DNA from 3 places in the Crystallibacter crystallopoietes genome. Region 2 is predicted to be linked to each of the others. Evidence: riboswitches for the same ligand, from Rfam matches in the RefSeq annotation. Region 2 holds a riboswitch; each other region holds the start of a gene.
What was found. Region 2 has a riboswitch for S-adenosylmethionine ahead of AC20117_RS16225 (bifunctional o-acetylhomoserine/o-acetylserine sulfhydrylase). Riboswitches for the same ligand answer to the same signal wherever they lie in the genome.

Region 1 (10,585 bases), 1.9 Mb from region 2:
ACTCGTCACTAGGATCGGCACTGTCTTCCAGGAACCCGAGCACCAGTTCCTGACCCACCGGGTGATCGACGAACTCGAATTCGGTCCCCGGCGCGTCGCCCGGCTCCCGGAGGACGAGGTGCGCCGCCGCGTTGATGCCATCGCCGAGAGGCTGCGGCTGACCAAACTCCTGCAGGCCAATCCCTTCACCCTTTCGGGCGGGGAGAAGCGCAGGCTGTCCGTGGCGACCATGCTGGCCACCAGCCCGGACATCCTGGTCCTGGATGAACCGACCTTCGGGCAGGACGCGAACACCTGGGCGGAACTGGTCTCGCTGCTCGGCGGACTGATCGCCGAAGGCCACGCCGTGGTGTCCGTGACCCACGACGGCGACTTCACCGCGGCGCTCGGCGGCAACGTCCTGCGCGTGGCGGAGGGAACAGCACAGGTCCAGGCGCGGGTCGCGAGCGGGAGGGCGGCATGAGCCTGGACATCATGACCCCGCGGCTGACTGCCTCGCCCTTCACCCGTGCCAATCCGCTCTCGAAGCTCGCCGCCGTTGCCATGGTCACCGTAGTGGTGATGCTCAGCGTGGACTGGGTGAGCGCCGGCGTGGTGCTGGCCGCGGAACTGCTGCTGCTGCCGGTACTGGGCATCAGCGCCTGGGCATTGTTCCGGCGCGGCTGGCCGCTGGTGGTGGCGGCCGCGGTTGGCGCCTACGGCACGGCGCTGCTGGCGGAGAAAACCGGCGCGGTGGTCTTCGAAGCGGGCCCGCTGCTGTTCACCGAGGATTCCATCAACTCCGGCGTCGCCATCGGGCTGCGGTCCCTGGCGGTGGCACTGCCCGGAATCTTCCTGCTGCTGACCACTGACCCCACCGATCTGGCCGATGCGCTGGCGCAGAAGCTGAAGCTGCCGCACCGGTTTGTGCTCGGGGCCCTGGCCGGCCTCCGGCTGGTGGGTCTGCTGGTCGAGGAATGGCGGACCCTGGGTCTGGCCCGCCGTGCCCGCGGAGTCGGCGCCGAGAACAAGCCGCTGGCCAAATTCGCCGCGTTCCTTGGCCAGGCGTTCGGGCTGATCGTGCAGGCGATCCGGCGCGCCACCCGCCTGGCGGTGGCAATGGAGGCCCGCGGTTTCGGCGGGGCACAACGCACCTGGGCGCGGGAATCGACGTTCAGCAGGGTGGATATCTGGGTCTTCCTGGGCGGTGCCCTGGTCTCGGCGGCAGCCGTTGCCGCCGCCGTCTCCGCCGGGACCTGGAACTTCATCCTCGGCTGACCCCGGCTCCTTCGCGATCCACTGGTCAGCTGCGGCCCTTTTCAGATTTGGGAAGGGCCGCAGCTGCCTCCTCGATTACGGCTGCGCGCAAAAGGCGCGTGCCTTCGTCAACGCCCTGGATCTACGGGCCGGCTACGGTTTGGAGAGCGCCCGGTCCAGGTCCTTGAGCAGGTCCCCGGTGGCTTCCAGACCCACGGACAGCCGGACGAAGCCGTCGCCAAGCCCGATCGCGGCCCGTCCGTCCGGTCCCATCGCGCGGTGCGTGGTGGTGGCCGGATGGGTGATCAGGGACTTGGCGTCGCCGAGGTTGTTCGAAATGTCCACCGTGGTCAGCGAGTTGAGCAGCCGGAACGCGGCGGCCTTGGCGTCCGCGCCGCTGGCGGCATCCGGCTCAAGCTCAAACGTGACCACGGTTCCGCCGCCGCTCATCTGGCGGCGCGCCAATTCGTACTGCGGATGCGATTCGAGGAACGGGTAGACCACCCGCCGCACCGCCGGCTGGGTTTGCAGCCAGCGGGCGATCTCCAGGGCGGATGCCGTCGAATAGTTCACGCGCAGGGACATCGTCTCCAGCCCCTTGAGCAGTGTCCAGGCGTTGAACGGGCTCAGCGCGGGACCGGTGTGGCGCATCAGCTGCTTGACCGGGCCGTTGATGAAATCCGCACGCCCCAGCACGGCACCGCCCAGCACACGGCCCTGCCCGTCCATGTGTTTGGTACCCGAATAAACAACGACGTCGGCCCCCAGTTCCGTTGCCTGCTGCAGCAGCGGGGTGGCGAAGACATTGTCCACCACCACCTGCGCCCCGGCGGCGTGCGCCAGTTCGACGACCGCCCGGATGTCCACCAGCTCCTGCAGCGGGTTGGACGGCGACTCGAAGAACACCGCGGCGGCCGGGGTGGCGAGGGCCTGCTCCCACTGGGCCAGGTCATGGCCGTCCACAAAGACCGTTTCCACGCCCCAGCGCGGCAGGATCTCGTTGAGAATGACAAAGCAGGAACCGAACAGGCTCCGGGCTGCAACGACCCGGTCACCGGTGGCGAGCAGGGCGCCCAAGGCCGTGAAAACCGCACTCATGCCGCTGGCGGTGGCGAAGCAGGCCTCGGCTCCCTCGAGCAGCCGGAGCCGTTCCTGGAAGGCAGCGACCGTGGGGTTGCCGTAGCGGGAATAGACGAAGCGTTCCACCTCGCCGTTGAAGGAGGCTTCGGCTGCCTCGGCGGAATCGAAAACGTAGCCGGAGGTCAGGAACAAGGCTTCGGAGGTTTCCTGGAAGCCCGTGCGGTCAAGGCCGCCGCGGACTGCCCGCGTCTGCGGGTCCCAGCCGGCGAGCAGCTCCGCCGGGTCCGGCCCAGGGCCGGAAGGCTCCGCGGGCACCATCGGCTAGCCCCGCTTCCAGGGCAGATCGCTCTGCTGCCAGCCGCCGGCGGCTTCGAAGCCACCCAGCACGTTGTACGCGGTATGACCGGCGGCGGTGGCGCTGATGGCGGCATCGATGGAGCGCCGCCCCGAACGGCAGATCAACAGCAGCTCCTTGCCGCGCAGCGACTGCAGCCCGTTGAGGAAGCCGGCATTGCGGCTGCCGTCAATCCGGTTCCACTCGATGAAGCGCGCGGGAGCGCCGTCGTCGTTCGTCACGGGCACGCCCACCTGCTGCCATTCGGTCTCGGTACGGACGTCCACGAGGACGGCACCGCCGCGCAGCTTCTCCACGGCTTCTTGAACGGTGAGGTCTCCGGCGTAGCTCATGCGCTGTGTCCCTTCAGCACCACGGCCTGGGCGGCGATGACGCGTTCGCCGTCGAAGGCAATCGAGGGGTTGCCGTAGAGTTCGTAGCCCTCCGCCAGCGCGGCGCTGACCCGCGCGCAGAAGGACCTGTCGTCCGGCCCGGTCAGCAACCGGTAGGGCAGGGGGCTGCCCGCTGCATTGCCAACGGGGGACTGGACGGGTTGTTCCAACGGGGGCATGGGGCACTCCTGATCACGCTTGCAAATGAACCAAATGAACACTGCCGAGTAGTCACCTGAGGCACCCCGCCGTGAAGAGGGTTGCCGGCCAGCACAGTCAGGGCTTGACGCTGGACCTCGTTACTCTGCTCAAGAAAGTAGCACGGGGCCGTCCCCGGCACCCAAGCCGGGGCGTCGGCGTCGTCATCATTGGTAACCGTTACGTAGGTTTACGACGGCGGAAGGCCGCAGCCCTGGCCGCCGTGGGAAGCGCTGGGCTACTCGCGGCTGCCCTTGGCCAGCAGCGCCGTCAGTTCCTCCGTCATCTCGTGTGACACCGGGATGGCCCGGCCGTCGATCGACTTGACCGGTGCCAGCAGCCGGATGCTGGAGACCAGCCACACCGCATCGGCTGCCAGCAGGTGGTGCGGCTCCAGCGGCCCGTAGCCCAGCTGCCAGCCGGCATCCGCGGCCGCGTTGAACAGGGCGCCCTGGGACGTGCCGGGCAGGATGCCGTTTTCGAGCAGCGGCGTGGTGAGCGTCCGGACGCCGTCGCGCACGGTCGCCATCAGCACCGTGGAGGTGGGGCCCTCCAGCACCAGTCCGTCGGTGGAGGTGAAGATGACATCGTCCGCCCCGTTGGCCTTGGCGTAGCGCAGTGCGGCCATGTTCACGGCGTAGGAAAGGGTCTTGGCGCCCAGCAGCAGCCACGGCGCGCGCTCGGCGATGTTGCTGTCGTAGCCGCGGTCCAGCAGCAGCACATCGAGGCCTTCCTGCCGCTGGTCCCTGCCGAGGGAACCGGGCAGCGAGGCCTGCACCCACGCGGTGGGACGCTCCGCGCCCTCCACGCCGCGCGTGACCAGCAGCTTGAGCACCAGCTCTTCAGCCGGGGCATGTTCGGCGACGGCGGTGGCGATGGCCCGCTCCCAGGCATCGGACGGCGGAATGTCCAGGTCCATGATGCGCGCCGAGGACGCCAGCCGGTCCAGATGCGCCTGCACCTTGCGGGGAACACCGTCCACGGCCAGGAGCGATTCGAAAATGCCGTCGCCACGGGTGGCGCCCAGATCGGTCGCCATCAGCTGCGGCTTCGTGGCATCGGCGATGCGCCCGTTCTCCAGGGCAGGGTCGAGAAACACCAAAACTGTCATGGGATCAGCATAGATTGCCGCGCGGGCACATTAGGCTGTACAAGGACAGCGCCGTGGACCGGCGGGAAAGGGAGGAGTTCGCTGCCGTGTTGTGGTCGCTTGCGGGTCTGGGCACGTTCCCGGACTGGGTTGTCGTGGTGGCTTCGATACTGGACATGGGAATCCGGATCGCGGCGCTGGGGATTGTGCCGGGCAACCGCCGCCCCACCACCGCCATGGCTTGGCTGCTCGCCATCTTCTTCATTCCGCTGGTCGGCATTGCGCTGTTCTTCATGTTCGGCAGTTTCCGGCTTTCGGACCGCCGGATCGCCAAACAGACCGAGATCAACCGCAAAGTCTGGGCAGCCACCCAGGACATGGAAGAACCGCGCAGCGAACGCGAAGCACCCGCCTGGGTCCATTCGGCCGCCGAACTGAACCGCTCGCTCGGCTCTTTCCCGATGGTGGACAACAACCACGTGGAGCTTTATCCGGACTACGAGGGTTCCATCGCCGCGATGGCCGCCGCCGTCCGCAAGGCGGAGGAATTCGTCAACATCCAGTTCTACATCATGGCCAAGGACGAGGTCACCGAGGAGCTCTTTGTGGCCCTGCAGGAGGCCGCGGCCCGCGGTGTCCGGGTCCGTCTGCTCTTCGACCACCTCGGCACCATGCGGATCAGGGGCTACCGGCAGTTCCGGCGCTGGCTGCAGGGCAGCGGGATTGAGTGGCAGCGCATGCTCCCGCTGCTCCCCGTGCGGGGCCAATGGCGCCGCATCGACCTGCGCAACCACCGCAAGATTCTCGTGGTGGACGGACGCGTGGCCTTCACGGGATCGCAGAACCTGATCGAACCCGGCTACCACCGTGCCTCCAGCGAGCGGACCGGCCGGCAGTGGGTGGAGCTGATGGCCCGGTATGAAGGCCCCATCGTCACTGCGCTCAACGTGGTGTTCGCTACGGACTGGTCCAGCGAAACGGACGACACCCTCGGCAGCGAGCTGTTCACGCCGCCACCGGTCCGCGAGCCGGGCCCCATGACCTGCCAGGTGGTTCCGAGCGGCCCGGGCTTCGCCACGGAGAACAATCTGCGCCTGTTCAATACGTTGATCTACGCGGCGGTGGAACGGCTGTCCATCTGCAGCCCGTACTTCGTGCCGGATGATTCGCTGCTCTATGCGATTACGACGGCGGCGCAGCGCGGTGTCGACGTCGAACTTTTCGTCTCGGAACAGGGGGATCAGTTCCTGGTCCACCACGCCCAGCGTTCCTACTACCAAGCCCTGCTGGAAGCCGGCGTGCGCATCTACCTGTATCCGAAACCGCTGGTGCTGCACGCGAAGCACTTCACCGTGGACGACGAGGTCGGCGTCCTGGGGTCGAGCAACATGGATATGCGCTCCTTCTCCTTGAACCTGGAAGTGTCGGTCATGCATCTTGGCGGGGACATCGTTGCCAAGATGCGCGAAATCCAGCAAAGCTACCGCGAGGTTTCCCGGGAGGTCACCCTGGAGGAGTGGCGCCAGCGAACCCGGTGGGAGCGTTACGTCGACAACGTGGCCCGTCTGACCGCGACCCTCCAGTAATTCCGGCCCTGCCGGAGCCGGACGGGGTGCTCAGAGCGCAGCCCCGATTTTACCGACGACGGCGCCGCTGACCAGCCTGCTGACGCCCGGGACCTTGATCAGCCGCATCGAGAGCCGCCGCATGAGCAGGGCTCGGCGGTCCGCGGGAACAAACCACTTGGCGGCGGACACCCCGGCCTTCTGCTGCTCGGCGACCTGCGGGCGCCAGCGTGCCTCGAAGGCGGCAAGGGCATCGGGAACCTGCGCATGTTTGGCCAGTTCGTCGGCGAGCACGTAGGCGCCGGCCATACCCAGCGACGCGCCCTGGCCGGCCAGCAGCGAGACTGCCGTAGCGGCATCTCCCAGCAGCACCACCCTGCCTCGGCGCCAGCACGGCATCCGGATCTGCGCCACCTGGTCGTAGTAGAAGGATTTGGGACAATGCTCCAACGCCAGCGGACACAGCCAGCCCAGGGACCGGTAGCGCTCGCGGAACTCCTGCTGGATATCGTCCGGGCGCTCCCGCCTGTCGGTGCGGTGCACGCCCAGTGCCGAAATGCTGCCGTCCCGCAACCGGTAGAAGAACATGGCCTCGCCGCAGGTGTCCGTAATGGCATAACGGTTGGCCAGTATGTCCTTGACCCGGTTGTCGCGGAAGGAATACGCGCCGACGTGGAACCCCAGGAATTTGAAGTAGTCGGCCTCAGGCCCGAAGACCATGCTGCGGACGTCCGAGTGGATCCCGTCGGCCCCGATCAGCAGGTCGGCGGTGAGCCGCCGGCCGTCCGAGAGTTCCACGTCCACCTTCCCGCCGGATGCGGTCGCGGCGGCGGAGGAGTCGTGGATCGAGGTGATCGTGGTGGAATAGAGCAGCTCCACCGAGTCCGGCAGCACTTCGCGGATGGCCTGTTCCAGATCGGGGCGCAGGATGCTGCGCAGCCGGTCGCCGACCACCTTCGTGAAGCTCTCGTAGCCCAGATGGGCCGTGCTTCGGCCGTTGCTGTCCACGTAGTCGATCCGGTTGACGTCGTATCCCACTTCACGGATTCTGTCGATAACGCCCATGTGGGTGGCCGCCTGCCAACCGGAGCCGAAGAAATCAATCATGTAGCCTTCGGGCCGCGGCCCGGCTGAGCGTTCCACCAGGGTGACGTCCCAGCCGTTAGCGCTGAGGAAATTGGCGGCGGATAAACCGGTGATGCCGGCACCGCAGATAATGGCTTTCATGGTGAACTTCCTTCCGTTGCAGCAGTAGCGCCCAGGGCCCTGCGCAGTACAGGGAACGCGACGTCGGCAGTGAGTCCGGGGTCAAGCGCCCGGTGCAGCATCAGCCCGTCGATCGCGGCAGCCAGAACGGCAGCCGCGGCGTCGGCGTCGCCGTCGAAATCCACACGCTCCAGCCAACGGGCGGTGCGGCCGCGGAAATCCAGTAGCACTTGCGCCAGTTCATCCCGCAGCACCCCGCCGCGCGCCGCCGCCAGAAACGTTTCGATGAACAGCAGATTGACGGGCTCGTCGGGCGCGAACCCGTCCAGCGCGGCGAGGAACATGCGCAGTCCTTCATCAAGACTGATACCGGACTCCAGCTGGCGGCTCGGATACTCGAGCGCCTCACGGACTGCGCCCACGGCCGCTTCGGCGAGCAGGGCTTCCAAAGAGTCGAAATGGTAGTGGATGATGCCCGGGCGCACACCTGCATGCCCGGCGAGGGCGCGGGCCGTGACCGCTGACCAGCCCAGCTGCGGGATTAGTACGACGGCGGACTCCAGCATCCGGTCCCGCGTCCGGGTGCCCTTGGCAGTTTTCTCATGGGTGGTTGTCATTGCAATGACCTCGAATCTTTTGGACGCTCGTCCAAATACTTCGATTCCGGTCTACCACGCGCCACTGTCCAAAAAACAGACCTGCAGCAGGTTTCTTTGCAGAAGGCGTCGCGGGGCCGGTGCGCGCGTCGCGCCGGCTTAGTCGGGAAAGACGCTGCCGAGCGCCGAGAGCACGCCGAAGGCTTTGGCCCGGACCTCGTCCCATTCGGCTTCCGGATCGGAGTCGGCCGTGATGGCACCGCCGACGCCCAACGTCAGCTTGTCTCCCTGCCGGACGAGGGTCCGGATCACCACGGACAGGTCGGCGGCACCGTTGAGCGAGAAGTAGCCTACCGCCCCCGAATAGACGCCGCGCGCGCCGGACTCCAGCCGGTCCAGGATGTCCATCGTGCTGATTTTCGGGGCGCCGGTCATCGAACCGGCGGGGAACGCCGCAGCAACGGCCTCCGCACGGGACGCGTCCGGACGCAGGCTCGCGTCAATCGTGGAAACCATCTGGTGCACCGTGGCATAGCTTTCGATCGCGCATAAGCGGCTGACCCGCAGCGAACCGGGCACGGCAAAGTGGCTCAGGTCATTGCGCAGCAGATCCACGATCATGATGTTCTCGGCGCGGTCCTTGAGGCTGGTTGCCAGCTCTGCCTTCAGGGCCGCGTCCGCCGCCGGATCCGCGACCCGACGCCGGGTACCCTTGATCGGTTCGGCGCGCAGAGCGCCATTGGCGGCCAAGCTCATGAACCGCTCCGGCGAGGTACTCGCGACGGTCAAACTGCCGAAGCGCAGGTAGTTGGCGAACGGTGCGGGATTACGACGGCGCAGGGACAGATATGTTTCCAGCGGATCCGACCCAGCGGCTGCCGTGGCGGACAGCTCGGTGGTCAGGCAGATTTCGTAGGAGTTGCCGACATGGATTTCCGCCTGCGCCTGGCGGACCTTGAGCAGGTACTGATCCTTGCCGTCCCGCACCTTGAAGGCCGGGCCGCTGGAAGCCGCCGGAACGTACCCGGCGGCTTCGGGACCGGAAAGGTCTCCGGCCCCCGCCACAGATCCGATCGCGGCCCGGGCCAGGGCGAACCAGTCGCGGGCTTCGTCTCGGGATGCCTCGCCGGCCAATGCCAGAAGATAGGTGCACCTGCGGGCGTGGTCGAGCACGATACCGCGGCCGGCATAGATCAAGGCCGCGTCGGGAGTGGCGGCCGCGACGTCGCTGCCACCGCATTCACGCTTGAGCTCATAGCCCAGATACCCCAGCCAGCCCAAGGCGAATCCGCCGGGAACCTCAACCGGGTCGGTGACAGCGGGAGTGCCCCACACTCCATCCAGCCAGCGGAAGAAGGGCGAGCGGATCCGGGTGGTGACAGCACCGTCGGCCACCGAAGTGATGCCCGAGCGATGTTCGGCATAGCGGCCGAAGGCCCCGGCGTCGTCGGCCATGATGCTGTATTCGTTGCGGTCCGGCACCGCCGTGGCTCCGGCATTGGAGCTGTCCAGCCAAACCGCGCGGTCCGAAGCGGCATAAAGCGCACCGAAGAGGGCAGCTCCGTCGGGCAGGGCATCAATCCGCTCGGTCAGCAGTTGAGGAGCAACACCGTGGGAACGCTCCACCGAGAGCAGCGCGTCCAGTTGCGGGAGCGAGGCCAGGGCCTTCAGCACGCCAGCAGCAGCGGTGGCGCCGGTTTGCCCGTGGACCAGCAGGTCTGCGGCGCTGGGGACGTCGTCGCCGTCGAGCCAGGCTTCTTCCTGCGCCGCCCAAACATCCCAGAACGGCTCGTAGCCGGCACCGTCGCGGGCAATAGCCCGGACCCGGCGATCCACCGCTTCGGCCTGGATCCAGATAACGACGTCGGTGAGTTCCCGTGCGGCGGTATGGGCAGCACCAACCCCTTCCACCACCACGATCTCGGCAGGTTCCGTGGAACGGCGCTCGCCGTCGTCGTTCTGCTCCCAGTCCCATGCCGTCCAGGTTGCGCGCTCGCCGCGGGCAAGCGGCTGCAGCACCGTTTCCAGGTAGCGCTGCTGCCCGTCGGCCAGGCCGTGCCAGCCCGGATAGATGTCTTCCAGATGGAACAACGTAACGCTGTGGTGCTCACGCAGGAGGGCGGCCAGTTCCACCGCCAAAGTGGTCTTCCCCGCCCCGGAGCGTCCGTCCACGGCGATGATGACCGGTTTGTCAGTGGGTGGCAAGCTGCGCCCTGACATGTTCCACAATGCCCGGCACCGCTGCACTGATCAGGTTCCAGCTGACATCGAAGTCGGCTTCGTCGCCGAACCACGGGTCGTAGATTCCCTGTTCGGCAGGCCCGTGGTCCGCGACTTTGGGATCGAAGGCGCGAAGCATGCGGACCTTGTTCCGGGCGCCATCGTCCGGAGCGTCGCCACGCAGCTGTTCATAGTGGTCCACGTCCAGGGCCAGGATCAGGTCCCGGTCCGCGTACCAGGCAGGCTCGAACTGCCGGGCGCGATGGTCTGCGGTGAGCAGGTCGGCTTGTTTGAGGCGGGCGGCGGCGCGCTCATCGATGGGACGGCCGGTCTCCCATCCGGTAGTGCCTGCCGAGTCGACGGACACCTCGTCGGACAGGCCGGCATCTTCGAAGGCCTTGGTAAGGATGTACTGGGCCATAGGGGAGCGGCAGATATTGCCTGTGCAGACAGTGATTATCCGGTACATAGCCACGAGTCTAGTCAGAAGAACGCCAGCAGCAGACCGACACCGATGAAGAGGACACCAAAAACGTAACCGAGCATGCGCTGGCCGCGTTCGGTTCTGGTGAACCGGTGGAAGGAACGCGCTGCTGCAGCAAAGAAGAACCACATGACCAGGATGTCGATGATGACAATGGTGCCGGCCAGGACAACGTACTGCGGGG
Region 2 (10,585 bases):
CGCGTATTCACACCGTCTGACGGGATCCATGAAAATTATTCAAATCCTTTTTCCGCACAGGTTTTTCCGAGCCCTCCGGGAAGGACTCCGGCAGCAACCATGCAGCCAAGCTGCCGCCCTGCCGGCGGGATCAGGGCAGGATGCCGGGGAAGCTTTCGATATTTTCCTGGCCGGTGATGCGACGGGCAACGCTCTCCATGGTCACAGGCTCGCTGTCGATGCCAGCGTGTTCCCTTGCATCTGAACGGCTATCCAAAGGGCCGTGCAACTGTGGCGACCAGATCGCCTGGACCCGAGGATCCGCCCCGCCGAACATTTCACGCAGTATGGGGTCTGCTTCCACGTTTTCCTGCAGTCCAAGCAACGGCGCGTCCTCTTCGTCTTCCAGTGCGTGATGAACCAGGCATAGGAGGGACTTGTTATAGAAGGTGATGTTGAGCAACTTGCACTCGTCATCCAACGCCCGCTGTTTACCCAGGGCAAAAGTAGACAGAGCACCGATGCCGTTGCCGTTGCCGTTGCCGATGCCGATGCGAGGCACAATGTCCCGTTTGAACTCCTCGATCAGGATGGCCGGGTCAAGGAAAATAAAGGACTCAAACGCCGGCACTCCTTCCTCGAACGCCGCACGTAGGAAATACGAGTGGAAGATGGCCCCGGCGCTATGACCGACGGCGTGCAGCGTGACCGCACCAGGGTTCTGCCGGAGGAACTCCGCCAGCTTCCGCGCCACATATCGCGCTCCGCCCTCATCGACGCCGATGCCGCCGTCGTTAGCAATAGGACTTGGGCCATCGGCGTGGTCAACGGACCGGGCTGCGCTGGCTTTGAGGTCGGCCCAGATCGCCTGACCACCGGCATGCCTGGCGATCCACTCGACGAACTTGTCGGCGGCCTCTTCGACGGGCACCGCCGGCCGGAGCCGATCGATGCCGCTCCGAATCCTGGTGCCGAGGGCTTCGAGCAGCCCTGTTTCCCAGACGAAATAGACCGGGTAGACGCCGTTGGCCAGCCACCAGGGAACGTGATGTGCCGCGGCCGCCAGGCCGGTCCGCTCCGGCACCAGACCGCCATGCGCCCAGAACATTAGCGGCACAGGGCTGCCGGGATGCTCGGCGATGAACCGGGGCAGGTGGACCTCGAAAATCCGGTCCACTTCCTCGGCCGTGGTCGAGGCCAGGCCGCCGGCGGCCAACCGGCCGTTCCGCAGGTTCACCAAATGGGGACTCAAGGACATGAAGTCGCCATCCGCCGTCGTCATCGGTTCCTCTCCCGTGCTCCAACGAGGGCTTTGCGGCGCAACGGACTAAACGCCGTCCGCGGCCAGGGCAGCGTGGCGAGCACCATCGCCACGAGAGTCAGCAGGGTACCCAGCACGGTCGCCGTCGTAATAATGGTGCCGGGCGCGGGAAACACCACATCCAGCAGCAGGGATCCGAGCACCTGCCCGGCGATCATGCCAAGACCCGTCAGCAGCACGCCCAAGGATCGGACCAGCACAGCAGCGAGGGCAAGGAAGAGGCAACCGATCGGGCCGCCAAGGTAGTACCACCATTCGTCCGGCAAGGGATTGCCGACGCCGGCGACGGCCAGTTTCACGAGCCAGGCGGCGACCAGCAGCACCATCCCGACGGCGAGGTTGACCAAGGTGGCGGGCAGCGGCGAGCCGAAATGCAGCGTCTGCGTGCCGTTGAAGGCCTGCTGGAAGCTCTGCATGAATCCGGCGGCCAAGGGCAGCAGCACCGGGATCAGCCAGTCGCTCAGGTCGGAACCGGCTGCGAATTTCGGCGAAACGGCCCAGGCCACCGCGGCCACCGTCAGCAGCGCGCTGAGCACCCGCATGATCGTGACCGGTTTCTTGCCGGCAGGGCCCAAGCCAAGCCGGTCTACCAGCAGGCCGCTCAGGGACTGCCCTGTAACGGCCGCGACGGTGAAGAGGGCGACGCCGATCAACGAGATGGTTATGCCCTGGCTCACCACCAGGAAGGCGCCGCTGAGGCCGGCCAGCAGGTACCAGCGGGGGAACTTTTTCTGCCGGATGGCCGGTGCAATGCGCCGCACTCCGGCGCGGCCGCTGGGCACCAGCAAACAGATCAGGATCATGAGGAACAGCCCGGTGCCGAAACTCACCACCGCGGTCGCGAGCCCGTCGTCAAGCACTTCTCCGAGCGCCCCGTTGATCCGGCCCTGCACAGGCATGCAGAGACCGGTCACCACGGCCAGCGGCAGGCCGAGCGCAAGCGGCATTCTGGGAACGTGGGGCACGGTTTCACCCTACGTCAGGGGCACGGCCGCGACGGGCACAACGCACCCAGCCCCAACGCAATGTGGCGAGCACCATGGCCGCCGCGTCAGGCAGAATGTACCTATGGCCCCTGACGATATCAATGACATTTCCATCCGCGACGACATGATCCGGCTGGGACAACTGCTCAAGCTGGCGAACCTCGCCGAGGACGGGAACGAGGCCAAGGAGTTCGTCGAGCACGGCATGGTGCAGGTCAACGGGGAGATCGAGACCCGCCGCGGCCGCCAACTGCACGCCGGGGACACGGTCACCGTCAACGGCGAAACCGTTCGCGTCGTTCACGAGTAGGCCGGGCGCTGCATTCAACGGGGCGCTGCATTCAGCCGGGCGGCAGTGCTTGCAAGCGGCCTGGCTGCCGGGCAAGCCGCGCCGTCGCTGTAAAAAGCCAAGCGCCGCCGTCGTTCTTCGGCAGCAGCGCAGGAGCTTGACAACCAAATAACGACGACGGCGGCACGGGTTTGCGTGCGGGAGTTTACTTCGCGTTGAGCACCTTGTACGTCAGGAATTCCTTCACGTGGGCGAGTTCCTGTGCGTTGATGCCGTGGCCGATATTGGCATAGAGCACCTTGGTCAGGTCGACGTGCTCGTTGAGCCAGGCATGGCTGTACTCGATCTTGTCCGGCGTGATGACCTGGTCTTCCTGGTCGCGGCCCCAGAACACTGCGGGCTTGAGCGACTTGACCGCCTCGTCGTTAAAGAACGGGTCGCCGTCGGCAGGGATCACGAAGCCGGAGAGGCCGATGACTGCGGCGATTTCCTCGGGGCGGTGGCGCATGATGGACGTGGCAACGGCCATGCCCATGGAGAACCCGAGGACGGAAACGCTGCTGTGCTGGTCCTTGACGGTGTCCAGCCAGGACCACACGTCAGCGGCGGACTTGGTGACCTTGTCCACGGAGAAATCCGGCTCGTGCATCAGCGGGAACCAGGAGAAACCCGGTCCCAGGGCGACGGGCGCGCGGACGGCGGCAACGGTGAAGTCTTCGGGCAGCCCCGGAACCAGGCCCATCAGGTCCTCTTCGTTGGAGAGGTAGCCGTGGAAGAGCACCAGCAAGGGAGTGCCGGCCCGCTCGGCTTCAGGCTTGGACCAGACGACGACGGGCTTATAAGTAGTTTCGGTCATGCTGCCATTCTGACACAGTGATACTTGAAGCTTCAAGTTGAGACGCGGGGTCTTTGCCAATGAAGAGCCGCTGGAGCAGGATGAACTTGTGAGTAACTTGCCTGAGGCCGCTTCGCGACCGCTCGAAAGCGCCCGCCATCCCTGGAGCCGCTTTGTTGCCATCGGAGACTCGTTCACGGAGGGGATCGGCGATCCGGATCCGGACAGCCCCGGCGGTAACCGCGGCTGGGCCGACCGCGTCGCCGAGGAGCTGGCGCGTGACCACCCGGATTTCGCCTACGCCAATCTCGCCATCCGCGGACGGCTGCTGCAGCAAATCATCGATGAGCAGGTCGGCCCGGCGGTGGAGCTCGCACCGGACCTGATCAGCTTCTGCGCGGGAGGAAACGACGTCCTCCGGCCGGGCTCGGATCCGGACGCCCTGGCCGAGAAAATCGATGTTGCCATCGAAACGCTGGCGGCATCGGGGGCGACCATTGTCCTGTTCACTGCCCCGGATGTCGGCGATACACCGCTGATCGGCAGTGTCCGCGGCAGGGCGGCTATCTATAACGAAAACCTACGCACCGTGGCTACCCGGCATGATGCGGTCATCGCCGACATGTGGGCCTTGCGGGAGCTGAAGGATCCGCGGATGTGGGCGCCTGACCGGTTGCATTTCTCGCCCCTGGGCCACCACACCATCGCCGCCATGGTGCTGGACGCGTTGAACGTGGAGCACAGCCTGCAACCCGAAATCCCCAAGCCGCTGCCGCCGAAGAACTGGCGCACCGCCCGCGCCGAGGATCTGGTCTGGGCCCGCCAGCACCTGTTCCCCTGGGTCGTGCGGGCTCTGCGCCACCAGTCACTGGGCGACGGGGTCTCCCCCAAGCGCCCGACGGCCGGTCCGATGTTCGGCCCCGGCATGCCGCCCGGCGCGGCCGGATAAAGGCTGGCTGAGCGTGGATTCCGCGGACAGCGCGCTGGGCGATCAGAAGACTTCCGGTGCTGGTGGGCTCAATGAAGAGTCTGCGATCGCAGCGGGGATTGTCCGGCACCGGCTGCTCGCGCAGCAGCTGTGGGGAGAAGGAGCGTACGACGCCGGGGCCTCCTTGCGCTCATTGCTCGCCGTACAGGCGCAGGAGCATGCGTATGCCCGGTGGACATTGGCGCAACGGTGCCGTGGCCAGGCCAGGGACAACGCGGCAGCCGTGGATGCGGCGTTGTCAGCGGGCACTATCCTGCGGACCCATGTGCTCCGGCCGACCTGGCACTTTGTCCTTGCGGAGGATCTGCGCTGGCTGATGACTTTGTCCGGCCCGAGGCTCAGGACCGGCAATAAGACCCGGGACCGGCAGCTCGGGCTCGACGCGGAGATCGTCGGCCGCAGCAACGACGTCCTCGGCGCGGCCGTAGACGGTGGCCGGCACCTGACCCGCGACGAACTGGCCGCGGAACTCGAACGGGCGGGTCTGCTGGCGGATACCGGCGAACGGCTCAACGGGGCACCCCTGCGCGGGCAGCGCCTGGGCCATCTGGTCTTCCATGCGGAAATGGACCAGGTGCTGGTCAGCGGCGTACCTCGGATCAGCGAAAGCGGCGCGGTCCGCCAGACCTACGCGCTCTTCGACGAACGGGTGCCGGCCCTGGCAACGGACTACGACCGCGACCAAGCACTTGCCGAACTTACCCGGCGCTACTTTTCCAGCCGCGGACCCACCACGGTCAAAGACTGCGCCGTCTGGTCCGGCCTGACACAGGCAGACATCCGGCGCGGGCTGGCTGTGCTCGCTGCAGGCAGTCAAGAAGACGTACGGCCGGGCGACCGCTCCCAAATGCAGTCGTTCAGCGCCGACGGCTACCACTTCATCATGGCCTCCGGCCCCGCACACTCTGCCACGGAAGCGGCCACCGCCGGATCAGACGTTGGCCTCGCACCACCCAGCGCTGCGCCGGCAGCCCCTCGGATCGACTTGATCCAGTGCTACGACGAATACGTCATGGGGTACACACCGACCAGACACTACCTGGGTGGGACGGCCCCGGCCTCAGTCGCGAGCAAGCAGCCCAGTCACGTGGTCCTGTTGGACGGGCGCATGATCGGAAACTGGCAGCACACGCTGAAGCCGGAGTCCGCCGTCGTTAGTATCTTGCTGCACCGGACGCTGGGGCCGTCGCAGCAGTGCGCACTGGATGCCGCCATCGCCCGGTATGAGACTTTCCTAGGCCGCCCTGTCACGGTGGACCTGCTTGACTGAATTTTGCCCGGATCAGCTGCGCGGGAAGAACTGGGCAACCAGCTCGTTGTGCAGCTGGTGGATGTCCGTCAGGAAGCCGTCGTGGCCGGTGGGCACCTCGATCATGTGCACCTTGGGCGGTGTGGGCAGCGCTTCGGCCAGCTGGCGCGACTGCTCCGGGAAGTACAGCCGGTCGGAGTCCACCGCGGCGATGAAGAAGTCCGTGTCGACGTCTGCCAAGGCCTGCTGCACCGAGCCGCGGCCGCGCGCGACGTCGTGGCTCATCAGGGCTTCGGTCATCAGGATGTAACTGTTTGCATCGAACCGGCCCGCCAGTTTGTTGGCCTGGTGGTCCAGGTAGCTTTCCACGGCATACCGCCCGCGCTCTGCCGGGTTGGCGCTGCCGAAGGGCTGCTCGGTCCCCTGGGCATTGCGGCCGAAGCGGTACTCGAATTCGGGCTCGGACCGGTAGTTGATGTGCGCGATCCTGCGCGCGATGCCGAGGCCGGCGTCGGGCGCATTCCCTTGGTAGTAGTCGCCCCCGTTGAAGTTCGGATCGAGCCGGATGGCCAGCACCTGCGCCTGTGCGAAGGCGATCTGCTCAGCAGTGCTTGCCGCACCGCAGGCTATCACCGCACAGCGGGCGGTCCGCTCCGGGTAGGTTGCGGCCCATTCCAGCGCGCGGGCACCGCCCATGGAGCCGCCGAGAACTGCATGCCAGCGCTGGATCCCCAGCTGGTCGGCCAGCCGCGCCTCGGCGTGGACCGAATCGCGGATGGTCACCAGCGGGAAGCGCGAGCCCCAGGGCTTGCCGTCAGGCGCCGGGGAGGACGGGCCGGTGGAGCCGTAGCAGCCGCCGACCATATTGGCCGCCACCACGAAGTACTCGTTGGTATCGATCGTGGCGCCGGGCCCCACCAGCGCATCCCACCAGCCCGCCTCATCCGTATCTCCGCGCGCCACATGGGTGCTGCCGGTCAAGGCATGCGCAATGAGCACGGCGTTGGAGGCATCCTCGTTGAGAGTGCCCCAGGTTTCGTAGCCCAGAACGGTCTCGGGCAGAAAACCGCCCGTTTCCAGCTCGAGGGCTCCGATGGACGCGTAACGCAAAATGCCGTCCGCCACCGTGTCCAGCAGCTCCTGTGGTTGCAGAGTTGTCAATGCTATGCCTGTGATTCCTTCATGAGGCCGCGCTCAGGCGGCACCCTTGGATGCGCGGAAACCGGCTTCGAGGTCCGCGAGAATGTCGTCGATGTGCTCGATGCCAACGGCCAGCCGGACCAGTCCCGGCGTGACACCGGCGGCGGCCTGCGCCTCCGGGGACAGCTGGGCATGGGTGGTCGACGCCGGGTGGATGACCAGCGAGCGGACGTCGCCGACATTGGCCACATGGGAGTGCAGTTCCAGTCCGTCGACAAAGCGCTTGCCGGCCTCGAGCCCGCCGGCGATCTCGAACGCGATGATGGCGCCGGTACCCTTGGGCCCGTACTTACGGCCGCGCTCGTACCAGGGACTGGAAGGCAGGCCGGCGTAGGCAACGGAGGCAACGGCGTCGTGCTTTTCAAGCCATTCGGCCACCTTCTGCGCATTCTCCACATGCCGCTCCACGCGCAGGCTCAGTGTCTCCAGGCCCTGGGCAATCAGGAACGCATTGAACGGAGCGGCGGAGGAGCCGAGGTCACGCAACAGCTGGACGCGGGCCTTGAGGATGTAGGCCAGGTTCGCGCCGAGCGCGCCACCGACGCCGAGGTCGCGGGCGAAGACCAGGCCGTTGTAGCTCTCGTCCGGCGTGTTGAAACCGGGGAACTTCTCCGGATCCTTGGCAAAGTCAAAGTTGCCCGAATCCACGATCACGCCGGCGATGGCGCTGCCGTGGCCGCCGAGGTACTTGGTGGCCGAATGGACCACGATGTCGGCGCCCCACTCGATCGGGCGGATCAGGTACGGGGTGGCCAGCGTGTTGTCCACGATCAGCGGCACGCCTGCTTCGTGGGCGATGGCGCTGATGCCTTCGACGTCGAGCACGTCCTGGCGCGGGTTGGACACGGCCTCGCCGAAGAACGCCTTGGTGTTCGGCTTGACGGCCGCGCGCCACTGGTCCAGGTTGTCCGGATCCTCGACGAAGGTCACCTCGATGGCGAACTTCTTCAAGGTGTTCTTGAGCAGGTTGTACGTGCCGCCGTAGAGGCTCGGGCTGGCGACGACGTGGTCGCCCGCCTCGGCGACGTTCAGGATGGAGAACGTGGACGCCGCCTGGCCGGAGGACAGCAGCAGTGCTCCGACGCCGCCTTCCAGGTTCGCAATCCGGTTCTCCACGGCCTCGGTGGTCGGGTTGCCGATCCGCGTGTAGATGGGCGCCAGCTCGGCCAGCGCGAAACGGTTGGCCGCGCTTTCGGCACTCGGGAAGACGAACGACGTCGTCTGGTAGATGGGCAGGGCACGCGCGCCTGTTGCGGTGTCCGGCTCCTGGCCTACATGGATCTGGCGGGTTTCGAATGACCAGTCGTTTGACATGTGGAACTCCCTCTTGTCTCAAAGGGGTCTGCCCGGGAACCGGATTTCCGGCATTTTTCCTCGGGTGACCCGCGCTTGCGTCCCGCCTGATGGCGGGAGCCTGGTCCTCACCCGGGGCACCCCACCGCGGTTGGAGGGTTGCCGGCCAGCTAGCCGGGGCTTGTTGCTGGCACTCATGACCTGTATCTAGGTTCGGCGACGGGCACTTTTTCAGCAAGTATGTGACGGCGTGTGAATGTCAGTTAGGACACCCTTAGTCGAGAGGCACATCACAAAATGCCAAAATGAGGCATGCGTTTCGATCATGTCTCATATGCCTGTGAACCCGATGGCCTGGCGGCTACAACCGAACGGATTTCGGCAGCCCTGGGTATCGAAGCCGTCAAGGGCGGCGTCCATCCCCGCTTTGGAACCCGCAACATGATTTTCCCCCTGACGGACCATCATTATCTTGAGGTCGTCGAGGTGCTGAACCACCCCGCGTCGGACAAGGCGCCGTTCGGCCAGGCCGTACGTGCCCGCTCCGAAGCAGGCGGCGGTTGGATGGGCTGGTGCGTCGAGGTTGACGATCTGGCTCCGTTCGAGGAGCGGCTGGGCCGCCATGCGGTGCCGGGCGGCCGCAAGTTCCCGGACGGCCGCGAACTGACCTGGCAGCAGATCGGCATTAAGGGCCTTATCGCGGACCCGCAGGTTCCGTACATGCTGCGCTGGGACGAGGGCACCGAGGAGCTGCACCCGTCGAAGGCGTATCCTGCGACGGCGAAGCTGATCGGGTTGACCATCGGCGGCTCCTCCACGCGTGTGGCGGACTGGCTGGGAACACCGATCGACGCGTTGCTGGATGATGTCAAGGTTGCCTGGACGGCGCCGAACGGCACCCCGGGCATCATGTCCGTACGGTTCGAGACCGACAAGGGCATCGTCGAACTCTAACTGCACCTTTTCGGAGGCTTTCGCTCCGCTTTGGTATTGGCTCTACTGAGCCAGTATCCAAAGCGGAGCATTTCATTTGCCGGACACTGGGAAGACGCCGCGGCGGGAGAAGTTATTCGCCGATGCCGATGGCGGAGCCGAAGAGGGCGTAGCCAACGAACCCTGCGATGTCGAGCACGGCATGGGCTATCACAAGCGGCATCACGCGTTTGGTGCGGGTGTAGGCATAGCCAAAGACGAGGCCCATCAGGAAGTTGCCGATGCCAGGCCCGATCCCCTGGTACAGGTGGTAGCTGCCTCGGATCACGGCGCTGGTGAAAATGATGGTCCAGGTGCCCCAGCCCAGCTTGGCCAGCCTGTTGAAGAGGTAGCCGACCACAACGACTTCTTCCAGCACCGAGTGGCGCAAGGCGGACAGAACCAGGACCGGGACAGTCCACCAGTATTCGTCCAGTGCAGCCGGGACTATTGCCGTCGTAATGCCCAGGGCGCGTCCGCCCGCATAGACACCTAAGGTGCCCGCACCGATCAGCAGGGCCAAACCGAAGCCCAGTCCAAAGTCCACGCCCGGCCGGCAGAAGGTAAACCCGATCTTCCGGAAGGCCTCGCGGGCGCGTTCGCCCGGTGCCGTCAGCAGGAACAGCACCAGCGCCACGGGGACCAGGGCAAAGAAGATTGCCAGCAGCTGGTAGAGCAGGTCGAACAGCTCCCGCTCGTTCAGGACAGGATTCAGCGCCGTGGTCTGCGACCCGAGCGGCGCCCGCGTCATCTTTTCCAGCAGGTTCACAATGGCGTAGACGGCAGACTGACCCAGGGAGAGCCCCAGAACTATCAGCACTTCGGCGCGGTAGTAACGGCGGGTGCGGGGCACGGTGTCGGTGGCTGCGGTCTGGCTCTGCATGGGTCTATCTTGCCAACTCCTGCTGGGAGCGTGCTCAACAAGGACGGATCGGCGCAATCCCGCGGCCTGGCTCTGGACGCCGGGGAACCCGCGTGCGAAGGTCAAAAGACAAATAAACAGCCGAAGGAGAGGGAGGCCCGGCGTGCTCAATCTGGAACCAGCCGCGCGGCAGGTGGCGGAAATTGTCAAGGGCATCGGGGACGGTCAGCTGGCCGGGCCAACGCCCTGCGAGTACTACAGTGTCGGGGACCTGCTCGATCACTTCATGGGCCTGACCGTCGCGTTCAGGGACGCGGCGACCAAAGCATCGATGGAGCCGGGCTATGACTCTGTGCCGCCCGACGCCCCGGACAATCGTCCCTCGGCTGCGAATCTGGACCCGGATTGGCGGAACCTCCTCCCCCAGCGCCTGGATGACCTGGCGGCTGCCTGGCAACATCCGTCCGCCTGGCAAGGTATGGCGCAGGCCGGCGGCGTGACCATGCCGGCCGAGCTCATGGGCCTGGTGGCTACCAACGAGTTGGTGGTGCACGGCTGGGATTTGGCCGCGGCCACGGGCCAGTCGTTCGACGCCGACACCGCCAACCTGC
Region 3 (10,585 bases), 1.8 Mb from region 2:
CAAGACGGACGAAGAGCTGCTGTACGCCTGCGCCGATGCCATGCGTGAGGAATACAAAGCGATTATCGACGCCGGCCTGACGGTCCAGCTCGATGACCCGTCCCTGGCGGAGAGCTGGGACCAGATCAACCCGGAGCCCAGTCTGGAGGACTACCTGAAGTTCATCCAACTGCGCGTCGAGGCCACCAAATGGGCGCTGCGCGACCTGCCGCAGGAGCAGATCCGGCTGCACGTCTGCTGGGGCTCCTGGCACGGCCCGCACACGACCGACATCCCGTTCGCGGACATCATCGATTCCGTGCTGCAGATCAACGCCGGCGCGTATTCCTTCGAGGCCGCCAATGTCCGGCACGAGCACGAGTGGCGCATCTGGGAAGACACCAAGCTGCCCGAGGGCAAGTCCATCATTCCCGGCGTGGTCTCCCATGCGACCAACGTCGTCGAGCATCCCGAACTGGTGGCGGACCGGATTGAGCGCTTCGCCCGCCTGGTGGGCCGCGAAAACGTCATCGCCTCCACCGACTGCGGCCTGGGCGGACGCGTGCACCCGCAGATCGCGATCGCCAAGCTCGAGGCGCTGGGCCAGGGCGCGGAGCTCGCCACCAAGCGCCTCTGGAAGTAGTCTCCCCGGCAATCTGCGCGGCTGCCTCCCGCTGGCTGCTGTCTCTCATTGACTGTGCAGATAATGCCCTTTTGCCCACGGGGAAAGGGCATTATCTGCACAGTAGACGGCGGTTAGGGCCAAGGGTGGACGGCGGTTAGGGCCCGGGGCGCAGCTTTTGTTACGCGGGATTGTTACAGCCGCCTTGCCGAATGGGTCCTGCGTGCAGTTTAGTTGGCCTTGACCATCCCGAGCGGCCGAGAGACCTGGATCGATGAAGCCGCAGCAACCCTGGTCGTTGGAAACCTCCCCTGGTTCCCGGCGATAACGAGGTGACAAGCCACGGGAACGGCTAAGCGAAAGCTGCGCCGCAAGGCTTGATCCGTAGGGTGCTACTGCCAGGATCGATGGAGTGATCTTTCATGACTGCAGTAATCCCGTCCGCGCGGCCGACGGCCCCTTCCAGCCCGGACTCTTCCAGCAGCACGGCCGTTGACCCGGCTTACGATGCCTCGGCCTTGCCTGTTTCCTTCCGCGGGCTGCGCCGCACCTTCGGCACCGGGAACGCTGCCCACACCGTGCTCCGCGACATCAACTTTGACGTCCGGCGTGGTGAAGTCCTCGCCATCCTCGGTCCAAGCGGCTGTGGCAAGTCAACCCTGCTGCGCGCCGCAGCCGGCCTCGACGCCCCCAGCGCCGGCTCCGTGGACATCGACGGCACGCCGGTCCAGGGCATCGATGCGCGCTGCGCCTTCGCCTTTCAGGAACCGCGGCTGCTGCCCTGGCACACGCTGCAGGCCAACGTGGCCATCGGCCTGCCCACCGGCACCAGCGCGAAGCAGGGCAAGTCCAAGGTCGCCCGCCTGCTGGAGCTGGTGGGGCTGGACAAGTTCGCCAAGCACCGGCCGCGCGAGGTCTCCGGCGGCATGGCCCAGCGCGCCTCGCTGGCCCGAGCCCTCGCCCGTAACCCCGGCGTGCTGCTGCTCGATGAGCCCTTCGGCGCCTTGGATGCGCTGACCCGGATCAAGATGCAGGACCTGCTGCTGGACGTCCACGCCGCCGAACCGACCACCGTCCTGCTGGTCACGCACGACGTCGACGAAGCCCTGCAGCTGGCCGACCGGATCATCGTGCTGGGCAAGGAAACCGGCAAAGAGCACGACGGCGCCACCATCGTGCGTACCGTCGATGTCCCCGGCGACCGCCCGCGTGACCGTGGTTCCGTGGAGCTGGCCCGAATGCGCAGCTCCCTGCTGGCCAGCCTCGGCGTCGACGGCCACTAACGCCGTCCGGCTGGTGCGGCGGCCGGTTGCGCCGTCGTACTCCCCTGTTTTCCCCTGAGCTATGCCGGGTCCGTTGCGGCCCGTTTACCCCCGTGTTCCGCGGATCGTCTCCTGTTCCGCACTACTTTTGAAGGATCAATCATGTCGCTTGCCAGCCGCTTTTCCCGCCGTTCCCTCTTCGGAGCGGCCGCCGTCGCCGCCTCCGCCTCCCTGGCCCTGACCGGCTGCGTGGCCGGCGAGGATTCCGAAGCCACTGCCGCTGCGGGAGCCGCCGGCGACGGTGTCCTGAACATCGATTTCGCCACCTACAACCCGCTGAGCCTGATCATCAAGGAAAAGGGCTGGCTCGAAGCGACGCTGGCCGAGGACGGCGTTGAGGTCAACTGGATCCAGTCCGCCGGTTCCAACAAGGCCAACGAGGCGCTGCGTTCGGGCGCCGTCGACGTTGGGTCCACCGCCGGTTCCGCCGCGCTGCTGGCCCGCGCCAACGGTTCGCCGATCAAGACCATCGACCTTTACTCGCAGCCGGAGTGGTCCGCCTTGGTGGCGCTGCCGGAGTCCGGCATCGAGAAGGTCGAAGACCTCAAGGGCAAGTCCGTGGCCGCCACCAAGGGCACGGATCCGTACTTCTTCCTGTTGCAGTCCCTCGAGGAGGCCGGGCTGACCCCGGAGGACGTGACCGTGCAGAACCTGCAGCACGCCGACGGCTGGAGCGCACTGAACAACGGCTCTGTGGACGCCTGGTCCGGTCTGGATCCGATCATGGCCGGCGCCGAGCAGGAGGGCGCGGAGCTGTTCTACCGGAACCTCGACTTCAACACCTACGGCTTCTTGAACGCCACCGAGTCCTTCCTCGAAGAAGAGCCGGAGCTGGCGCAGACCGTGGTCAACGCGTATGAGAAGGCGCGCGTCTGGGCCGCCGAGAACCCGGAAGAGACCGCGCAGATCCTCGCCGACGTGGCCGGACTGGACCTTGAGGTAGCCACCACGGTGATCACCGAGCGCAGCAACCTCGACGTCGATCCGGCGCCGGGTGAAGTGCAGCGCGCGGTGCTGGAGAAGATTGGCCCGGCCTTCGTCGAAACCGGCGACGTGGCCAGCCAGAAGCAGATCGACGACGCCGTCGACACGCTGCTCGTAGACTCGCTGGTGCTCAAGGCTGATCCGTCAGCCATCAAGGAATCCTGATGACACACATCGGGAATCCGGGAGCCACCGGCAACAGCGTTATCGCCACCAGTAAAGAAGGCCTCGAGGCTACTGGCGTGACGATAACAACCGCAGGCGCAGCTCAGCCGGGTCCGGCCGGTCCTTCATCGGACCGTTCCCCGGCAAACGGATGGTCCCCGGCCGGGGTACTGGACAATGGCTGGGCGCGCCTGTTCCTTGGACTGCTCATTCCCGGCGCGCTCATCGCGGCCTGGCAGTGGAGCACGTCCGCTGGCCTCTTCAGCGTGGTGCAGCTGCCGCCGCCGGCCATGGTCTTCGAGGCCGCGGCCGACCTGATCCAGCGCGGCGAACTCGCAACGCATATTGCGATCTCGACGCAGCGCGTGCTGATCGGCTTCGCCTTCGGCGCCGCCCTGGGCCTGGCCTTCGGCGCGCTTGTGGGCCTCTCCCGCTGGGCCGACGTCCTGCTGGCGCCGCTGATCGGTGCCCTGCGTGCGGTCCCGTCCCTGGCGTGGGTCCCGCTGCTGATCCTGTGGATGAAGATCGGCGAGGACTCCAAGGTCACGCTGATCCTGATCGGCGCCTTCTTCCCCGTCTTCACCACGGTGTCGCTGGCGCTGCGCCACGTGGACCGCAACCTGGTGGAAGCGGGCCGCGCCTTCGGGCTCAAGGGTCTGAAACTGCTGACCACGGTGCAGCTTCCCGCCGTCGTTCCTTCGGTCTTTTCCGGACTTCGGCTCGCGCTGGCGCAGGCGTGGCTGTTCCTGGTGGCGGCGGAACTGATCGCGTCCTCGATGGGACTGGGCTTCCTGCTGACGGACTCACAGAATAATGGCCGCACGGACCGGTTGCTGCTGGCGATCGTCCTGCTGGCCGTGATTGGAAAGATAACCGACGCGCTCCTCGGAGTCGCAGAGAAATGGGCAGTAAAACGATGGGCATAAACGTAGCCGAAACCGCCGCCGCACAGACCTCCGCACCGGAGCTTCCGGCCACCGACTGGGCCGAGCCGCAGACCGAGGCCGAGCGCCTCGCCTTCTGGGAGGCGGCCGCCCGGCGCCTGGACTGGGCCGAGCCTTGGCACACCGCGCACTCTTCCACCCCGGTGGATACCGAGTCGCGCCGTGGACCGGAGCTGCGCTGGTTCGACGGCGGCAAGCTCAACGCCGCCTACAACTGCGCGGACCGCCATGTGGAGGCCGGCCGCGGCGACAAGGTGGCCCTGCATTTCGAGGGCGAGCCCGGCGACCGCCGCACCGTCACCTACGCGGACCTGCAGCGCGAGGTTTCCAAGGCGGCCAACGCGCTGCTGGCCCTGGGCATCACCAAGGGCGACCGCGTGGTCATCTACCTGCCGGTGATCGTCGAGACGGTGGTCATCACGCTGGCCTGCGCCCGAATCGGCGCCGTGCACTCGCTGGTCTTCGGCGGCTTCTCCTCCGAGGCACTGAAGTTCCGCGTCGAGGACACCCGCGCCAAACTGCTGGTCACCACGGACGGCCAGTTCCGCCGCGGCCAGGCCGTCCCGGTCAAGGCCAACGCGGATGAAGCCGTTGCCGGCGACAACGCGATCGAGCACGTGCTGGTGATCAACCGGACCGGCCACACCGACATCAACTGGGTGGAGGGCCGCGACGTCTGGTGGCACGACGTCGTCGACACCGCCTCCGAGGTCCATGAGCCGGAGGCATTCGACGCCGAGACGCCGCTGTTCATCATGTACACCTCCGGCACCACCGGCCAGCCGAAGGGCCTGGTCCACACCACCGGCGGCTACCTGACGCAGGCCTCCTTCAGCCACGAGTACCTGTTCAGCAACCCGGATCCGGCCCAGCGCGACGGCGACGTCCACTGGTGCACGGCGGACCTGGCCTGGGTCACCGCGCACACCTACGAGATCTACGGCCCGCTCTCCAACGGCGTCACCCAGGTCATCTTCGAGGGCACGCCCAACACCCCGCACCCGGGCCGCCACTTCGAGATCATCCAGCGCTACGGCGTGACCAGCTACTACACGGCGCCCACGCTGGTGCGCTCCCTGATGGGCTGGTTCCCGGACGGCATCCCCGCCGACTACGACCTCAGCTCCATCCGCCTGTGCGGCACGGTGGGCGAGGCCGTGAACCCCGAGGCCTGGCGCTGGCTGCGCACCCAGGTCGGCCGCGACTCGCTGACCGGAGATCCGGCCTCGGGCGTTCCCATGGTGGACACCTGGTGGCAGTCCGAAACCGGCGCGACCATCCTCTCCCCGCGCCAGACGGACGCGTCCTTCAAGCCGGGGTGCGCCACCCGCGCGCTGCCCGGCGTGGCCACCGACATTGTCGACGACGCCGGTAAGCGCGTAGGCGCGAACGTGCAGGGCAACATCGTGGTCACCAAGACGGGCCCCTCGATGGCGCGAACCGTGTGGGGCAATCCCGAGCGCTACTTCACCTCCTACTGGGAGAAGTACGCGGACCAGGGCTGGTTCCTGGCCGGCGACGGCGCGCGGTTCGACGACGACGGCGACACCTGGATCCTCGGCCGCACCGATGACGTGATCAACATTTCCGGCCACCGTTTGTCCACCATCGAGATCGAGTCCGCCTTGGTCTCGCACCCGGCGGTGGTGGAGGCCGGCGTGTGCCCCACGTTTGACGCGAAGACCGGCCACGCGGCCACCGCGTTCGTGGTGCCGGCGGACAAGTCGCTGATCGCTGCATCCACGGCCGCCGAGCCGACGGCTGAGCAGGCTGCGGCCGCTGCCGAGTTGCGCGCGCATGTTGCGACCCAGATCGGGCCGATCGCCAAGCCGCGCGAGATCGTGTTTGTCCCGGACGTGCCCAAGACCCGGTCCGGCAAGATCATGCGGCGCCTGCTGACCCAGCTGTTCGAGGGCAGCACGTTGGGCGACACCACGAGCCTGCAGAATGAGCCCTGCATCGCGGACATCAAGGAGATCTGCGAGGCGCGGTAGCCCGGCCCGGGGGCCGGCACCGCAGCCGGACCCCTCGGCCCTGCCCTGCCCCCGCTGCCATGCCCCCGCCCTGCGCTGCCCTGTACCGGCCCCACGCCCCGCTGTCCTGCCCGCGCCCTGCTGCCCTTCCCGCGCCCTGCTCGAGCCCATGTTTTGAAGGGGGCATCTGCATCATGCCCAGTCACAGCGTCGGCAGGTTCCAGAACATGGACCGTTAGGCCTGAACTTGGGCTCGAGCATCCATCGATCGCGCATAACTCGCCTCAGGCCACTCGACGAACTGCCGTTTTTACCTCTGCCACGACTTTCTCCGGCGTAAATACCAGGTCCTCGTACAGATAGCGCAAAGTAGGATAGCCGCTCAGGACGCCGGCGTTGTTCCGCTTCCGGTCGTTTCGAAAGGATGCCCGGTCCCAGTGAAAGTCGAAGCCGTCCAACTCGACGATGAGGCATCGCTCGACAATCATGTCAACGCGTCCAAGCCCTCGGATCCGCACCTGCGTTTCTACATGAAGTCCTGCCGTACGGAACAGATCCCGGGCAATGACTTCAAGCGGTGAATCGGCATCGTCCCCGATGCCCTTGACCACTGCCCGGCGGACACCGTTCCGTTTACCCGGTAAGAGTTCCAACAGCTGTTCCCGGGTTACTGCTTGCCGGCGCACTGCCGACTCCGCAATCACCAGTGCTTCCAGCCGGGGACGGCAACGAATGGCGTGGAGGACGCAGTCAAGGACTGCGACGTAATTGCCCGGGCCTCGCTCGCCCAACAACTGGCCACGGTGTTTGACGAAGGGGCCGGGGTGCCGGCCGTTGTGTGTCCACACATGCACTTGGCTCGGATTCTTAATGGTCCACAAGCCGAGCTCCTTGGCGGCTGAGACACAGGTGAGCAACCCGCCCGGCATCAGCGCAGACCGTAGAACCGGGTCGGCATTTGGCGTTCCGACGAGGCCCCTCCTCAGCGCAACAATGTCCCCCTGGGCGATGGCTGCCCTGATGCGGTAAGACCCGAAGCCTGCCTTGACCAAGTCCGCGACCTGGAGCGTACCCCCGTACCGTGCCACATACTCTGCGATGGGATCCAAGTTCTGCATAGTCAAGAGGATGTCCAAACATGCAGTTCCACGGCCAGAGCCTCTTCGAAGCTGTGGAAAACATTGTTGATATCCAGCACACTCGGCAAACTCCCGGGAGAACGCAATGCGGCTAAATATTCTTGGCCGCCGCCCGTAACAGTTGCGAGAATAGTCGGGACCATCCCGAGCGGCCGAGAGATCTGGCTCTTTGACGCCGCAGCAACCATCCGGACTCCACCGGAGAGGTGCTACCGCCAGAAGCGATGGAGAGAGCGCAAGCAATCTTTGATCCGGATGGCGCAAGGCTGTCCGGCCTGGCGCCCGACGGATCGTCATTGCCCGGGATTCCCGCACATCGCGCCGCGGCGCAGACTTTGAAGGAATTCGCCATGAGCACCAACACCTCGGTCAGCCAGGTAGCTGATCTCGAAACCCCGCTGAAATTCGCCTACTGGGTCCCGAACGTTTCCGGCGGCCTGGTGGTCTCCACCATTGAACAGCGCACCAGCTGGGACTTCGACTACAACAAGAAGCTGGCCCGGATCGCCGAGAACTCCGGCTTCGAATATGCCCTGACGCAGACCCGCTACGCCGCCAGCTACGGCGCGGACAAGCAGCACGAGGCCACCAGCTTCTCGCTGGCCCTGCTCGGCGCCACCGAAAAGCTCAAGGTTATCTCCGCCGTCCACCCGGGCATGTGGCATCCCGGCGTGCTGGCCAAGTTCATCATTACGGCGGACCACATTTCCGGCGGCCGCGCGGCCGTCAACGTTGTGTCCGGCTGGCTCAAGGACGAGTTCGTGAACTTCGGACTGGAGTGGCTCGAGCATGACGAGCGCTACGTCCGCACCGAGGAGTTCATCCGGGTGCTGCGCGGCCTGTGGACCGAGCAGGAGTACTCGCAGTCCGGCAAGTACTACAACATCAACAACTTCACCCTGAACCCGGCGCCGCTGGACGTCCCGGGCCGGGCGCACCCGGAGATCTTCTTCGGCGGCAACTCCACCGCCGCCCAGGCCGCCGCCGGCCGCACCGCCGACTGGTACTTCTCCAACGGCAAGGACCTGGCGGGCTTCGAGGACAACATCTCCGGCGTCACGGCCGCCGCAGCCGCCGTCGGCCGCACCCCGAAGTTCGGCCTGAACGGCTTCGTCATCGCCCGCGACACCGAAGCCGAGGCGAAGGACACGCTGCGCGAGATCGTGGCCAAGGCGCACCGCCCCGCCGTCGAAGGTTTCCGCGCCGCGGTCCAGGAAGCCGGCGCCTCCACCAAGGACGGCAAGGGCATGTGGGCCGATTCGAGCTACGAGGACCTGGTCCAGTACAACGATGGCTTCAAGACAGGACTTATAGGTACGCCGGAGCAGATTGCCCAACGTATCGTGGACTTCAAGAAGATCGGCGTGAACCTGATGCTGACCTGCTACCTGCATTTCCAGGAAGAGGTCGAGGCCTTTGGCCGCAACGTCCTGCCGATCGTCCGCGAACTCGAGGCAGACCTGGCCCGCAAGAACGGTACTGAGCTGAACACGGACCTGCTGCCCGAAACCAACTTTGAAGGAGCCACGCTTTAATGGCTGAACGCACATTCGGCTTCCGCACCCGTGCCCTGCATGCGGGTGGAACTCCCGACGCCGAGCACGGTGCCCGCGCCGTACCGATCTACCAGTCCACGTCCTTCGTCTTCAAGGACACCGACGACGCCGCCAACCTCTTCGCGCTGCAGAAGTACGGCAACATCTACTCGCGGATCGGCAACCCCACGGTGGCCGCGTTCGAGGAGCGGATCGCCTCGCTCGAAGGCGGCATCGGCGCCGTCGCCACGTCCTCCGGCATGGCGGCGGAATTCATCACCTTCGCCGCGCTGACCGGAGCCGGGGACCACATTGTGGCCTCTTCCAAGCTCTACGGCGGGACGATCACGCAGCTCGATGTCACCCTGCGCCGCTTCGGTGTAGAGACCACGTTCATCGACAGCAATGATCCGGCCGATTTCGCCGCAGCAGTGCAGGAGAACACGAAGGCCGTCTACACGGAGATCGTCGCCAACCCGTCCGGCGACATTGCCGATCTCGAGGGCCTGGCCACGGTAGCGCACGACGCCGGGATCCCCCTGATCGTCGACGCCACCTTGAGCACGCCGTACCTGATCCGTCCGATCGAGCACGGCGCGGACATCGTCATCCACTCGGCCACCAAGTTCCTGGGCGGCCACGGCACTACGCTGGGCGGCGTCGTTGTCGAAAGCGGTCTTTTCAACTGGGGCAACGGCAAGTTCCCGCAGATGACGGAGCCGGTACCCTCGTACGGCAATGTCTCCTGGTGGGGCAACTTCGGCGAGTACGGCTTCCTGACCAAGCTCCGCTCGGAGCAGCTGCGCGACATCGGGCCGTCGCTGTCGGCGCAGTCCGCGTTCCAGCTGCTGCAGGGCGTGGAGACCCTGCCGCAGCGGATGGACGAGCACCTGAAGAACGCCCGCCGGGTTGCCGAATGGCTCGAGGCGGACGAGCGCGTCTCCTGGGTCAACTATGCGGGCCTGCCCTCGCACCCGCACCACGAGCGCGGCCGGAAGTACCTCCCGCAGGGCGTCGGATCGGTATTCTCCTTCGGGGTCAAGGGCGGCCGCGTTGCCGGACAGAAGTTCATCGAGTCCCTGCAGCTGGCCTCCCACCTTGCCAATATCGGCGACGCGCGGACCCTGGTCCTGCACCCGGGCTCGACCACGCACCAGCAGCTGACCGGTGAACAGCTGCTGGCCGCCGGTGTGCCCGAGGACCTGATCCGCATTTCCGTGGGTCTCGAAGACGTCGAGGACATCCTGTGGGACCTGGACCAGGCCCTGGCCGAGTCCCAGCATGCCGGCGCCGAGCACGGCCCCAGCCGCGACCATGAAGACGACGTGTTCGACACCTCCGAGTTCGCGTCACCGTCCTACGCCGGAGAGTCCTGCACCGTTCCGGCGGCCCGCAGCGCGCACACCGAACCGGGCACGCGCGTGGTCGAGTCGGTCGAGGATCTCGTCGAAGCCGAAGAAGGAGCTGCCAAGTGAGCGTATCCGCGCCAGAGCGCAAGTGGGTCGGGCCGTCCGCACCGGAGCGCCTGAACATCCTGCGCAACACCAAGACCATCGCCATTGTCGGTGCTTCGGACAAGCCGAGCCGGGCCAGCTACTTCGTGGCCACGTACCTGCTCTCCTCGAGCAAGTACAAGGTCTACTTTGTGAACCCGGTAGCCAAGGAGATCCTGGGCCAGCCGGTTTACGCCTCGCTGGCGGATCTGCCCGAGGTCCCGGACCTGGTGGAGGTTTTCCGCAAACACGATGACCTCCCCGGCGTGCTGGATGAGTCCATCGCCGTGGGCGCAAAGACCATCTGGCTCCAGCTCGGCTCCTGGCACGAGGAAGTCGCGGCCAAAGCCGAGGCTGCCGGGCTCAATGTGGTCATGGACCGCTGCGTCAAGATTGAGCACGCACGCTTCCATGGCGGCCTGCACCTGG

Region 1: another riboswitch for S-adenosylmethionine. It lies ahead of AC20117_RS02935 (DUF1737 domain-containing protein); the one in region 2 lies ahead of AC20117_RS16225 (bifunctional o-acetylhomoserine/o-acetylserine sulfhydrylase).
Region 3: another riboswitch for S-adenosylmethionine. It lies ahead of sfnG (dimethylsulfone monooxygenase SfnG); the one in region 2 lies ahead of AC20117_RS16225 (bifunctional o-acetylhomoserine/o-acetylserine sulfhydrylase).

Annotation. Positions count from the first base shown of each region.
Region 1 is NZ_CP018863.1:605,251-615,835, reverse strand. It holds gene AC20117_RS02955 (ABC transporter ATP-binding protein) at 1-463, shown strand, start outside; gene AC20117_RS02950 (energy-coupling factor transporter transmembrane component T family protein) at 460-1,257, shown strand; gene AC20117_RS02945 (O-succinylhomoserine sulfhydrylase) at 1,390-2,634, opposite strand; gene AC20117_RS02940 (rhodanese-like domain-containing protein) at 2,638-3,003, opposite strand; gene AC20117_RS02935 (DUF1737 domain-containing protein) at 3,000-3,221, opposite strand; SAM riboswitch class IV at 3,232-3,346, opposite strand; gene AC20117_RS02930 (aminodeoxychorismate lyase) at 3,479-4,351, opposite strand; gene cls (cardiolipin synthase) at 4,507-5,916, shown strand; gene AC20117_RS02920 (FAD-dependent oxidoreductase) at 5,947-7,122, opposite strand; gene AC20117_RS02915 (TetR/AcrR family transcriptional regulator) at 7,119-7,718, opposite strand; gene pabB (aminodeoxychorismate synthase component I) at 7,857-9,902, opposite strand; gene AC20117_RS02905 (low molecular weight protein-tyrosine-phosphatase) at 9,889-10,386, opposite strand; gene AC20117_RS02900 (LysE family transporter) at 10,401-10,585, opposite strand, start outside.
Region 2 is NZ_CP018863.1:3,505,056-3,515,640, reverse strand. It holds gene AC20117_RS16260 (hypothetical protein) at 131-1,261, opposite strand; gene AC20117_RS16255 (DMT family transporter) at 1,258-2,265, opposite strand; gene AC20117_RS16250 (RNA-binding S4 domain-containing protein) at 2,369-2,596, shown strand; gene AC20117_RS16245 (alpha/beta hydrolase) at 2,781-3,431, opposite strand; gene AC20117_RS16240 (SGNH/GDSL hydrolase family protein) at 3,520-4,359, shown strand; gene AC20117_RS16235 (winged helix DNA-binding domain-containing protein) at 4,373-5,668, shown strand; gene metX (homoserine O-acetyltransferase MetX) at 5,681-6,808, opposite strand; gene AC20117_RS16225 (bifunctional o-acetylhomoserine/o-acetylserine sulfhydrylase) at 6,842-8,161, opposite strand; SAM riboswitch class IV at 8,228-8,342, opposite strand; gene AC20117_RS16220 (VOC family protein) at 8,453-9,094, shown strand; gene AC20117_RS16215 (CPBP family intramembrane glutamic endopeptidase) at 9,207-9,995, opposite strand; gene AC20117_RS16210 (TIGR03086 family metal-binding protein) at 10,138-10,585, shown strand, end outside.
Region 3 is NZ_CP018863.1:1,751,356-1,761,940, reverse strand. It holds gene AC20117_RS08390 (cobalamin-independent methionine synthase II family protein) at 1-622, shown strand, start outside; gene AC20117_RS08385 (ABC transporter ATP-binding protein) at 1,024-1,884, shown strand; gene AC20117_RS08380 (aliphatic sulfonate ABC transporter substrate-binding protein) at 2,026-3,072, shown strand; gene AC20117_RS08375 (ABC transporter permease) at 3,072-3,998, shown strand; gene acs (acetate--CoA ligase) at 3,974-6,010, shown strand; gene AC20117_RS08365 (hypothetical protein) at 6,274-7,107, opposite strand; SAM riboswitch class I at 7,265-7,359, shown strand; gene sfnG (dimethylsulfone monooxygenase SfnG) at 7,479-8,663, shown strand; gene AC20117_RS08355 (O-acetylhomoserine aminocarboxypropyltransferase/cysteine synthase family protein) at 8,663-10,138, shown strand; gene AC20117_RS08350 (CoA-binding protein) at 10,135-10,585, shown strand, end outside.